Regions from separate parts of the Enterococcus mundtii genome, predicted to be linked through region 1. Evidence: a T-box and tRNA genes for the amino acid it is inferred to sense, from the RefSeq annotation. Region 1 holds a T-box; the other holds one or more tRNA genes.
What was found. A T-box is a leader RNA that pairs with one kind of tRNA and senses whether it is charged. The one in region 1 lies ahead of serS (serine--tRNA ligase), so its partner is inferred to be a tRNA-Ser.
Positions count from the first base shown of each region.

Region 2: it encodes a tRNA-Ser, which carries the amino acid that the T-box ahead of serS (serine--tRNA ligase) is inferred to sense. The anticodon was not compared.

Region 1 covers NZ_CP018061.1:3,041,722-3,048,065, reverse strand. Annotated here, with positions in the region: gene EM4838_RS14145 (hypothetical protein) at 1-34, shown strand, start outside; gene guaB (IMP dehydrogenase) at 312-1,796, shown strand; gene serS (serine--tRNA ligase) at 1,866-3,137, opposite strand; T-box leader at 3,188-3,400, opposite strand; gene EM4838_RS14130 (sensor histidine kinase) at 3,426-4,631, opposite strand; gene croR (response regulator transcription factor CroR) at 4,618-5,307, opposite strand; rRNA gene EM4838_RS14120 (16S ribosomal RNA) at 6,191-6,344, shown strand, end outside.
Region 2 covers NZ_CP018061.1:2,811,034-2,817,377, forward strand. Annotated here, with positions in the region: gene EM4838_RS13055 (hypothetical protein) at 1-2,063, opposite strand, end outside; tRNA gene EM4838_RS13060 (tRNA-Glu) at 3,519-3,590, opposite strand; tRNA gene EM4838_RS13065 (tRNA-Ile) at 3,611-3,684, opposite strand; tRNA gene EM4838_RS13070 (tRNA-Gly) at 3,696-3,766, opposite strand; tRNA gene EM4838_RS13075 (tRNA-Phe) at 3,771-3,843, opposite strand; tRNA gene EM4838_RS13080 (tRNA-Asp) at 3,847-3,919, opposite strand; tRNA gene EM4838_RS13085 (tRNA-Met) at 3,938-4,011, opposite strand; tRNA gene EM4838_RS13090 (tRNA-Ser) at 4,024-4,113, opposite strand; tRNA gene EM4838_RS13095 (tRNA-Glu) at 4,127-4,198, opposite strand; tRNA gene EM4838_RS13100 (tRNA-Ser) at 4,213-4,300, opposite strand; tRNA gene EM4838_RS13105 (tRNA-Ile) at 4,325-4,398, opposite strand; tRNA gene EM4838_RS13110 (tRNA-Gly) at 4,411-4,481, opposite strand; tRNA gene EM4838_RS13115 (tRNA-Asp) at 4,483-4,558, opposite strand; tRNA gene EM4838_RS13120 (tRNA-Met) at 4,577-4,650, opposite strand; tRNA gene EM4838_RS13125 (tRNA-Ser) at 4,662-4,751, opposite strand; tRNA gene EM4838_RS13130 (tRNA-Ile) at 4,774-4,847, opposite strand; tRNA gene EM4838_RS13135 (tRNA-Met) at 4,862-4,935, opposite strand; tRNA gene EM4838_RS13140 (tRNA-Ala) at 4,964-5,036, opposite strand; tRNA gene EM4838_RS13145 (tRNA-Pro) at 5,054-5,127, opposite strand; tRNA gene EM4838_RS13150 (tRNA-Arg) at 5,137-5,210, opposite strand; tRNA gene EM4838_RS13155 (tRNA-Leu) at 5,221-5,306, opposite strand; tRNA gene EM4838_RS13160 (tRNA-Gly) at 5,324-5,395, opposite strand; tRNA gene EM4838_RS13165 (tRNA-Thr) at 5,406-5,478, opposite strand; tRNA gene EM4838_RS13170 (tRNA-Leu) at 5,505-5,586, opposite strand; tRNA gene EM4838_RS13175 (tRNA-Lys) at 5,594-5,666, opposite strand; tRNA gene EM4838_RS13180 (tRNA-Val) at 5,670-5,742, opposite strand; rRNA gene rrf (5S ribosomal RNA) at 5,755-5,870, opposite strand; rRNA gene EM4838_RS13190 (23S ribosomal RNA) at 5,962-6,344, opposite strand, start outside.

The sequences.
Region 1 (6,344 bases):
AAAGATCAAAGAATCGATCGAAGCAAATGTTTAAAAAGTGAATCGCATCTTTTCTTTCTTGAAGTGTACTCGTTTCAGTTTAGTAAAAATATTGAGTAAGAAAAAAGAACGTGCAGTGTAAGACGAAAGCGCTAACTAACATTTGATTTTGATCAAATATTAGGAGACGCTTCATTATACTAGTACGCTCTTTTTTTAGGATTCACTGAGTAGTTCCTTAGAAAAAACAAGGGATTAGTAGAAGTTGTTGACTTACAAAAGAAAATCGATTATTTTAGTAGATAAACTAAACAAGAGGAGTGGTACTAAAAATGTCCAACTGGGAAACAAAGTTCACGAAAAAAGGATTTACTTTTGATGATGTCTTATTGATACCAGCAGAAAGTCACGTGTTACCAAACGAAGTGGATATGAGTGTACAATTAGCAAAAAATATCAAATTGAATATTCCTATCATCAGTGCAAGTATGGATACAGTTACTGACAGCAAAATGGCGATTGCTATGGCAAGACAGGGTGGCCTAGGTGTCATCCATAAAAACATGACAATCAGCGAACAAGCAGATGAAGTACGTAAAGTGAAACGTTCTGAAAGTGGCGTAATCATTGACCCATTCTTCTTGACACCACAACACTTGGTCGCAGACGCTGAAGAATTGATGAGCAGATACCGTATCAGTGGTGTGCCAATCGTTGAAACATTGGAAAACCGCAAATTAGTAGGAATCATTACAAACCGTGATATGCGTTTTGTTACAGACTTCCATATCGAAATCAGTGAAGTCATGACAAAAGAAAACTTAGTAACAGCCCCAGTAGGCACTTCTCTAAAAGATGCAGAAAAAATCTTACAACAACATAAAATCGAAAAACTACCGATCGTTGATGATGCAGGCCGATTAAGTGGTTTGATCACGATCAAAGATATCGAAAAAGTGATCGAGTTTCCAAATGCAGCAAAAGATGAACATGGTCGTTTGTTGGTAGCTGCCGCAGTTGGTGTCACTAGCGACACATTTGAACGTGCACAAGCTTTACTTGATGCTGGCGCAGATGCCATTGTCATTGATACGGCGCATGGACATAGCGCAGGTGTGATCCGTAAAATCCAAGAAATTCGTACCACATTTAAAGATGCAACATTGATTGCTGGTAATGTAGCAACAGCAGAAGCAACAAAAGCTTTATACGATGTAGGTGTTGACGTGGTGAAAGTAGGTATCGGACCAGGTTCGATTTGTACGACACGTGTGGTTGCTGGTGTGGGTGTTCCTCAATTAACAGCTATTTACGATGCAGCTTCAGTTGCACGCCAATATGGAAAAACCATTATTGCAGATGGTGGGATTAAATATTCTGGTGATATCGTCAAAGCTTTAGCAGCGGGTGGACATGCGGTCATGTTAGGTAGTATGTTGGCAGGTACTGATGAATCTCCAGGTGAATTTGAAATCTATCAAGGTCGTCGTTTCAAGACGTACCGTGGAATGGGCTCATTAGGCGCCATGGAAAAAGGCTCAAAAGACCGTTACTTCCAAGGTGGCACGAATGAAGCCAATAAGTTAGTGCCAGAAGGTATTGAAGGCCGCGTAGCGTACAAAGGAAGCGTGGCAGACATTCTCTTCCAAATGATTGGTGGTTTAAAATCAGGGATGGGTTATGTTGGATCAGCAAACCTAAAACAATTAAGAGATGATGCACAGTTCATTCAAATGAGTGGCAGTGGGCTGAAAGAATCTCATCCGCATGATGTACAAATTACGAAAGAAGCACCAAACTATTCTGTAGAATCATAATCAAACTTTTTGATCATAAAAAAGCAGCTAAGCAATTCGTGCCAACGAATCACTTAGCTGCTTTATTGTTTATTTGATTACTTTTAGGTTCCCCATGTAAGGCACGAGTACTTCTGGAACTGTGACTGAACCATCTTCATTTTGATAGTTTTCAAGGATGGCAGCAACCGTACGGCCAACTGCTAAACCAGAACCATTTAATGTATGTGCATAATGGATTTTTCCATCAGCATCTCGGTAACGGATCATCGCACGGCGCGCTTGGAAATCTTCACAGTTTGAGCAAGAACTGATTTCACGATACGTATCTTGTGCAGGGATCCATACTTCTAAATCGTACGTTTTCGCTGCTGAGAAGCCCATATCTCCAGTTGATAATGTCATAACACGGTAAGGTAAATGTAGTTTCTTCAAAATGTCCTCTGCGTCAGCGGTCATTTTTTCAAGTTCTTCATATGAATGTTCTGCATCAGCGAATTTCACCATTTCTACTTTATTGAACTGATGAAGACGAATCAATCCACGAGTATCACGACCGGCACTACCTGCTTCTGAACGGAATGCTGGGCTAAGTGCAGTGAAGTAAACAGGTAAATCTTCTTTTGCTAAGATTTCATTGCTGTAGTAGTTTGTTAAAGGAACTTCGGCTGTTGGGATCAAGGTTAAATCTGTATCAGCTAATTGGAAAACATCTTCTTTAAATTTAGGAAATTGACCAGTACCAAACATGGCTTGGCTGTTGACAGCATAAGGTGTCATCATTTCAGTATAGCCATGTTCATAGACGTGTTGATCTAACATAAAATTATAAAGGGCACGTTCTAAGCGAGCACCTAATCCTTTATAGTAAACAAAGCGGCTTCCTGATACTTTTGCCCCACGTTCAAAATCAAGAATACCTAGATTTTCAGCAATTTCCCAGTGAGGTTTTGGTTCAAAAGCAAATTGACGAGGTTCACTCCAACGACGAGCTTCCACGTTATCCTCTTCATCTTTACCCACCGGCACAGTGTCATGAGGCAAATTTGGGAGAGTTGTAGCGATTTGTTGTAATTTTTCATCAACTTGTGCAACTTCTTCATCTAGTGCTTTGATTTTCCCACCGACTTCTTTCATTTCAGCGATCTTCGCAGTTGCATCTTCTTTATTACGCTTTAATTGGGCAATTTCAGCAGATACATCATTACGATATTTTTTCAATTCTTCACTTTCAACCAACAATTTTCTACGAGATTCATCTAACTCCACAAACTCCGCTAAGATTTCTTTTTTAACGCCACGTGACGTTAATTTTTCTTGTACATAATCAACATTTTGACGGATCATTTTAATATCTAACATTTCTTTTCCTCCTTTTTTGTATAAAAAAAACCAGCTCATCCAAAGAAATATCTTGGGACGAACTGGTTTGAGTTTCGCGGTACCACCCAAGTTCAGTCTACTGAGACTGCACTTGTAAACAGATAACGGCTGTTACCGACCTTTCTTATTTCGAAAGGCACAATAGGTGAACTGGAACTTCGAAATTATTTTTTACTGATTTGCACCAACCATCAGCTCTCTTGAAAAAAATAAAATGTACTGGGTTCACTGTTTTCTTTTATTTGTATCCTAAGAATAGCGAAAAATTTAGTTTCCGTCAATATGTTCTGTCAGATTGCCGACTAACTTTTCATTTTTTTTAAGCGGGAAATGCATGATAAAAGACGTCCAATCTTGATCTGACTTCGCATAGATATAGCCACCATGTAATGCTACGATACTTTGTGCAATGGCTAGACCAAGCCCTGTTCCGCCAGTTTCTTGTGAACGGGATTCTTCCACGCGGTAAAATCGATCAAATAGATTGTCAATGGCTTGTTGGGGAATCATGGTACCATTGTTTTTGACAACAACTATGACTTCTGAACCAAGTTGTTCAATTTCAATGATGATTTTAGTAGCTCCTTTGCCATATTTTAGGGCATTCGTTAATAAATTATTGAATACGCGAACTAACTTTTCGGTATCACCATCCATGATCAGTGAATTGATTGGAGATTCAACAAAAATTTGGATATCCTTTTTAGAAGCTTCTAGTTCAAAATCAGCTGCTAATTGTTCAATCAATTGGATCAAATCAAATGCAGAAAAATTCACAGGAACCGCCGGCTGACGTACCTTGGTATACTCGAACAGATCTTCTACCAATGATTTCATTTGTTTCGCTTTGACATAAGCAGTATGGGTATATTTCAACAGATCTTCTTCTGTTTGGTACTGACCATCTTCAATAAGACCTAAATAGCCAATAATTGATGTTAAAGGTGTGCGAATATCATGACTGACGTTTGTAATCAGTTCGTCTTTTGATTTTTCAATTTTACGTTCATCTTCAATCGCCGCCACCGTACTATCCACTAAGCCATTGATACTTTTGACTACACGACTAAGATCGCCACTTAATTCGAAAGGGATACGATGGTCATAATTGCCATTAGCGATATAATGCAATTCGCTAATGATATGTCGTAATTGCATTTGTCGGTAGCGACGAATCAATCGCCAGTATAATACACCAACATCTAATAGAAAGAAAACAGGAAAAATAAAGTTTCGACCATTCCAAAACAAATCACTATCTAAACGCTGGGCAAAAATATTTTTAGAATCCCAAATAGCATTTGTCAAAGAAGGTGAACTACTGATGATCGAACTGATAATGACCAACATCGCTACATTCAATAGAAGCAGAAGGATGATCGTAATGATTCCTTCTGCTAATAATTCACTGATTTCTTTAGATGTCAGATTGATCCGGCGTCGTTTTTCGATCACTTTTTTATCTTGCATCAATTTTATAGCCCACTCCCCAAACGGTTTGAATGACTTTTTCTCCACCTGTTGCTTCTTCGATCTTGTCTCTTAAATGACTAACATGAACCATTACTGTTTTAGCAGAGACAATACTTTCTTGTTTCCAGACACGCTCAAAGATTTCATCTGCACTGAATACATGGTTAGGATGACTTGCAAGAAGATATAGAATACCAAATTCTAAGGCAGTCAGTTGGATTTCTTTTCCATCGATTGTTTTGACTTCATGTGAGTCTTTATTGATGATCAAGGCATTTACTTCTAGGACATCCGGTTGATCCGGCGTCACTTGCATTTTTGTGCGACGTAACAAAGATTTTACACGAGCCATTACCTCAAGAGGATTAAATGGTTTCGTCACATAATCATCTGCACCAGCAACTAACCCTTTGATTTTATCCATATCAGTCGTTTTCGCTGTTAACATAATGATAGGGATTTGTGATTCTTTTCTTAATTCTTTGACCACTTGCATGCCATCCATTTCAGGCATCATGATGTCTAGAATAAGTAATTCAATATCAGGGATTGTTCGTACTTTTGATAATGCTTCTTTTCCATCATAGGCTTTTACTGCTTCGTAGCCTTCATTGTGTACGTAGATACTAAGTAATTCAACAATTTCCTTGTCGTCATCTGCGATTAATATTTTCATAAATAGATCCTCCATCGATTAATGTGTTTACTCTTAATATTTTAGCAAAAAAAAAGATAAATAGATAAAAGCAGCGCTTTGTTAAGGAAAATTTTAGAAGAAGAGGGGGGAGAAGGGGGGAAATCTAAGATAAAAGAGGAGTCAAAAATAGAAAGTGATTTAAATCAAGGAGAAACATCATTTAAACGAAGTAATAAATTGAGAACACTTACACAATAATAGTAAGAAAAAAGAAATTTGATCAAACAAATGAAAAGATGAACATTATCATAGTGAAACTAGTTTAAATAGGAGAAAAAACACGTAAAAAACGAATGATTTTGTGCTTCCTGTTTTTAATGATCGACTCTCTTAAAAATGTTGATAAATCAGCCTTTTTTTAGTTGACTTTCAAAATTGATGTTGGTATATTATTATTTGTTCGAAAGAACGGAAAACAAACAAATCGATTCTTAAAATTAGTGATTGACATGTTTGTTGACACATGATAAGATAACGAAGTTGCTTTTGGGTGATTCACTGATTGAAGTTAGTTTCGCAAAGAAAAAGATAAAAAAAGTGATTGACAAATAACAAACAACAAGTTATTATAAGTGAGTTGCTAAAACGACCTCGTGAAAAAAGAGTTCGAAAAACTTTTAAAAAATAGTTGACAATCATTTGAGAGTTTGCTAAGATATAAAAGTTGCTACGGCAATCACAAACGATAAGTCGAGACAGTTGTGTTTCACTTATCACGTAGACCTTTGAAAACTGAACAAAGTAAGACAAACCAAATGTGTAGGGCGTCTTGATTCAATTCAAGACAACAAACATTTTTAACAAGCAAGCAATATGCTAGCAAACAATTGAGCTTAACAATCGAAAGATTGTTCTAACTTTTATTTATGAGAGTTTGATCCTGGCTCAGGACGAACGCTGGCGGCGTGCCTAATACATGCAAGTCGAACGCTTCTTTTCCCACCGGAGCTTGCTCCACCGGGAAAAGAGGAGTGGCGAACGGGTGAGTAACACGTGGGTAACCTGCCCATCAGAAG
Region 2 (6,344 bases), 230 kb from region 1:
ATCTCTATGGTTGCTGAATATTGACTATCTTTACCCCATTTTGGTGTGATTCGATCACACGTTTGTAAAGCAAAGAGATCCTTTTTACAGTGGAATAAAATCAATCTCAAAGTAGCTTCGATTTCAATAATTCCACAATTACCAGTAGTTTGATGGGCTAATTTTATCGATGGGATCGCTTTAAATTTATGAGAAATAGCTTCGATTTTTCTTAAGATACCATATGGCTTAAAATCAAAAAATTCTCGTGCAAAGAAGATAATTTGACTTAACTCCTGAATATTTTTTAACGGTGCTTTAACATAAGAGACTGCACCTGATTCAAAAAAAGACTCTTTATCTACTTGCATAATCATAAATTCATTGTCTCTTTTATATATGGTCAATCCACAAATATGCCCGCCTTCTTTTGGATCTAACATATGAAAATAAGCTGGAAACAGTACAAAGTCCGTTGGATCATTATTTCTTAAATTCCCAAAAATATTATGTAAGTCTTCTATGTTTGTTAGTTTATAAATCTCTATCGTTCGTTGTAAGGACTGTATAATATGTGGTTGCCGTTGCTTATCAATAAAAAAATCTTCTTGGTCATTTTTGATCATTTTAATGTAGGTCGAAAATAATAGATCATAAATTCCTGGGAAACAATTGATATCATCATTGGATTTTAACGATAACGTTAAAGCCAACATATCTATGTTTCGTGAAAAAACATATTTTTTCTGTTGTTTCATTATTTCTGTTTGAACAAAACTACTATCATTTGTTGATACTACGTTTGTTCCTAGCTGAACTAAACTATAACTATTACTTTCCAGAGTTAGTTCTTCTGGTTGATTCTTTATGATACGTCGTTTCATTTCTTTATTTATTTCTTGGTATCGCTCTTGTAGTCTTGAAAGGAAACGTTGATTCATTTCTTTTGCTATAGGGTTCTTGATCATAGTCAACCGATCTTCATAGATAGTGATCATTATTCCATCATGATAGAGTGTATTCATCAATTCAATCGAACTGACTAATGGGAGTTCTCTATCATACAGTACATTTAATGGTTTGACGGTTAAGACAAGTTTTTTTTGCAATAGCTCCTCATCTATATCCAAAATCTTTCCATCACTACTCATCAATGCAAGGATATAAGGATCACTATTAAAACTTTTTTTGATACTGTCCCGCCACTCATTTTGTTTATTACTAGGTAAAATTGCCTTGATTCCAATATTTCCAGTTTGATACAAATAATAATCAAAAATGTAGTCAAATTGGTCATTCCAGATGTGATTGTCCGTTTTTATCGCTGCAAGAAGACTTTCACGTATTTGTATAGTCAGCTGAATATTAGCTCCATGCCAGAGTGACTTTATCCTATCAGTAGTATTTACCGAAAAAATGTCTGCTATATAGTGGAACACTAGTATTTTAAAGATATCTTCTAAGGCACTGACCGGATTGTCCATTCCTTTTTTTACTATACTATTTAAAACAGGAATTTCCTGAAACCCAGCTGAAATTGACTTGATCCCATGGAATAAAGAGAAGTCTTCTGAATTTTGCACATTCAACTTCAAAAAAAATAGTTCACTTAAACAAGGTGCTTTTGTTAGTGGAATCCTAGCATATGACACCTGTCCTACACCAAATTTCTCTTTTCTATCTACTTGAACAACAAACAAATCATTTTCCCTTTTATAAACGATCCAGCCACAATAATGTTGTAAATTATTTCCATCTTTATCTAGATTATTCAAATTTTGGAAAAGCATGAAGTCTGTTGGATCATCATTGGTCATTTTTTCAATGATTTTCTGTAGAAAACTTGGATGATCACTGCTATAAAAATCCATAGATCTTTTCAGTGAATCAATCACTTTTGACTGGTTTTCTATATCAATAAAGGATTGATCATCATCATTTTCTAGCATTTTTATGTACGTTGAATACAGTGAACTATAAAAATCTGGTGAAGCAACTCTTTGATTATTTTCCTTTAACGAAAGTGCTAATGTTAATATCTGTAGTTTTTGGAGAAATTCATTTTTATTGTTTTCTTTCATCATTTTTTCGGTATTCATATTTTCCTTTGCCAAAATTCTGTAAATAGTTCTACCCAATTTTAAAAGTTATCAGATCAATGTTTATTTTCTGTTTCTACATTTCCGATTCTACGGCTGCTGACTACTCTCATTTGGTTCAATACGAGACGTCTATTCAGATAAAACAAATTCGATACACCTACTTTTTTGTTTGATGAATGCTCGTATAACCGACACTGTAACTAAATCCAGACTAAGATCGTCATCTCTATTCGCTGTATGTCCAGCATTGTCACATTGATAGGTACAACAGGTTTCAATCATTCGGGATATGATTTGAAGCTAGGGTAGAGTCGCTTCTGCTTCTATGGATACAACGCCATTATCTTCAAGCTTCATTTCAGTTGACGGTTAATAGGGGGATAGTGCGGACGAAAATTGGTTTGTTTTCGATGTATCTATCGAATCTTCTTTTCTAATTTATAGATATTACTTGTTTTGACTAAACAGGTTCCCTCCCTACTCATCGTATCTTTTTACTTGCATTTACTTTCTTATTTGAGCGCTGACTTTCAAGTTCCGAGTCTCCTTTTGCTTGATAATTTTTGTACCAATTTGTTCCTAAGGAATGAAAAAATCTTCTGACCTACAAGGTAGCCTATTTATTTCTTTTTTAAAACCAGCAACATTTCTATGGTTTTCTGTTGCTTCTTCTCCTACCATATAATCCTTCTAACTAAATTTTTCTATCATCTAGTTTAAAATTTATAGATTTATGACGTCATATTTCGTACATTCTAACTAATTATAGTATAGTGACTACTCCTATAAAAATTACCCATTTATTTTAAAATCACGAAAAAAATACTCTCCCATAACATCAGCAAATTGATAGGTTGAAGAAAATAGTAGATTTATATGATGAGAATAATCATTTTCTCAGCTCTACAGTCAAAAGATGATACAGGCTCTATAATGAAGTAAACTGATAAAAACAAAGCTGCTCAAGAAAGGATATCTCCATGGATGAACCTACAAAAATTACTTAGTTTAACAGACAAAAAAATCATTTTCCAAAGAATTGGCTTTCTGAAAAAAAGAAGGTAGACCTTCTCCTACATGATTCATGTAGGGTTAGATAATCAACCAACAGTGGGTTATATGAGATGTAGGATGAAAGTGATCAAATATAGAAAGGGAATCAAAAATACCTTCTAAATACCTTATAGTAACGGGACATTGGAAGGAACAATAATATTAAGGCCAGCAAACGAGTGACTGATAGATACCGCCATTCCTTCCATTTTTTTACCGTATTGACTTGATCCAGGGCTAGGTTTTCCAAGATCGATCCAAAAAAAAGAATCAATCGAAGCCTATTTCTGCTTCGATTGATTCTCGATGAAATTCTTTCAATTTTAACTCGCCAACACTACTTGTCAAAGAGCAAAAAAAGATACTTACATGAAGTATCTTCGATGACCCGTACGGGATTCGAACCCGTGTTACCGCCGTGAAAGGGCGGTGTCTTAACCGCTTGACCAACGGGCCAGGTAAAAATATGAAAGTAATGGGCCTAAATGGACTCGAACCATCGACCTCACGCTTATCAGGCGTGCGCTCTAACCAGCTGAGCTATAGGCCCATAAAAACTAAAGCGGGTGACGAGAATCGAACTCGCGACAACAGCTTGGAAGGCTGTGGTTTTACCACTAAACTACACCCGCAGTATGGCGCGGGACAGAATCGAACTGCCGACACATGGAGCTTCAATCCATTGCTCTACCAACTGAGCTACCGAGCCAAACGGTTCCGACGGGAATCGAACCCGCGATCTCCTGCGTGACAGGCAGGCATGTTAACCCCTACACCACGGAACCAATGTTTTTAGTTTTTAATTGCGGGAGCAGGATTTGAACCTACGACCTTCGGGTTATGAGCCCGACGAGCTACCAGACTGCTCCATCCCGCGATAATATGAAAAAGGAGGATAAGGGATTCGAACCCTTGCACGGTTTTACCCGCCTGACGGTTTTCAAGACCGTTCCCTTCAGCCGGACTTGGGTAATCCTCCAATATAAAGCTAATGACCCGTACGGGATTCGAACCCGTGTTACCGCCGTGAAAGGGCGGTGTCTTAACCGCTTGACCAACGGGCCAGATAAAAATGAAACGGAGAAGGAGGGATTTGAACCCTCGCGCCGGTTTCCCGACCTACACCCTTAGCAGGGGCGCCTCTTCAGCCACTTGAGTACTTCCCCAAAACCATTAAGATTTTGAATAAATGGGCCTAAATGGACTCGAACCATCGACCTCACGCTTATCAGGCGTGCGCTCTAACCAGCTGAGCTATAGGCCCATAAAAACTAAAAGCGGGTGACGAGAATCGAACTCGCGACAACAGCTTGGAAGGCTGTGGTTTTACCACTAAACTACACCCGCGTGGCGGTCCCGACGGGAATCGAACCCGCGATCTCCTGCGTGACAGGCAGGCATGTTAACCCCTACACCACGGAACCAATGTTTTTAGTTTTTAATTGCGGGAGCAGGATTTGAACCTACGACCTTCGGGTTATGAGCCCGACGAGCTACCAGACTGCTCCATCCCGCGATAATATGAAAAGGAGGATAAGGGATTCGAACCCTTGCACGGTTTTACCCGCCTGACGGTTTTCAAGACCGTTCCCTTCAGCCGGACTTGGGTAATCCTCCAATATGAAATACAACGTCGCTATGGACCTTGTAGGACTCGAACCTACGACCGGACGGTTATGAGCCGTCTGCTCTAACCAACTGAGCTAAAGGTCCAGGCTCTTAAATAATCGCGGCGGAGGGGATCGAACCCCCGACCTCCCGGGTATGAACCGGACGCTCTAGCCAGCTGAGCTACACCGCGAAAAAAAGTATTCATTATTTAAATGAAATGGAGCCTAGCGGGATCGAACCGCTGACCTCCTGCGTGCAAAGCAGGCGCTCTCCCAGCTGAGCTAAGGCCCCTTGAAACTATTTACTAATCGGGAAGACAGGATTCGAACCTGCGACCCCTTGGTCCCAAACCAAGTGCTCTACCAAGCTGAGCTACTTCCCGTAAAACTAACGCGCCCAAGAGGAGTCGAACCCCTAACCTTTTGATCCGTAGTCAAACACTCTATCCAATTGAGCTATGGGCGCATATTTGTAATGCCGAGGACCGGAATCGAACCGGTACGGTGATCACTCACCGCAGGATTTTAAGTCCTGTGCGTCTGCCAGTTCCGCCACCCCGGCGCGTAGTACATTGGCAAAGCGGAAAACGGGGTTCGAACCCGCGACCCCCACCTTGGCAAGGTGGTGCTCTACCACTGAGCTATTTCCGCGTATTTACGATGCCGGCTAAAGGACTTGAACCCTCGACCCTCTGATTACAAATCAGATGCTCTACCAACTGAGCTAAGCCGGCGTAAAAAAATAGAATAAATCATATGATGCGGGTGAAGGGACTTGAACCCCCACGCCGTAAGGCGCTAGATCCTAAATCTAGTGCGTCTGCCAATTCCGCCACACCCGCAAAAATATGAGCCGTACAGGGCTCGAACCTGTGACCCTCTGATTAAAAGTCAGATGCTCTACCAACTGAGCTAACGGCTCATATGGAGGTTAACGGGATCGAACCGCTGACCCTCTGCTTGTAAGGCAGATGCTCTCCCAGCTGAGCTAAACCTCCAAAGATAACAAAGCGTGGCGGCGTCCTACTCTCACAAGGGGCAACCCCTCACTACAATCGGCGCTAAGAAGCTTAACTTCTGTGTTCGGCATGGTTACAGGTGTATCCTTCTCGCCATCGCCACCACACTTGGTGTTATCTATATTTGAGTAAATCTTGTTCACTCAAAACTGGATTTGAAGTATCAGTAAGAAACTCTCCGAGTTTTTTCATTTTATTTTGGTTAAGTCCTCGATCGATTAGTATCAGTCCGCTCCATACATCACTGTACTTCCACTCCTGACCTATCTACCTGATCATCTCTCAGGGATCTTACTTTCTTAAAGAAATGGGAAATCTCATCTTGAGGTGGGCTTCACACTTAGATGCTTTCAGCGTTTATCCCTTCCCTACATAGCTACCCAGCAATGCCCTTGGCAGAACAACTGGTACACCAGCGGTAAGTCCATCCCGGTCCTCTCGTACTAAGGACAGCTCCTCTCAAATTTCCAACGCCCGCGACGGATAGGGACCGAACTGTCTCACGACGTTCTGAACCCAGCTCGCGTGCCGCTTTAATGGGCGAACAGCCCAACCCTTGGGACCGACTACAGCCCCAGGAT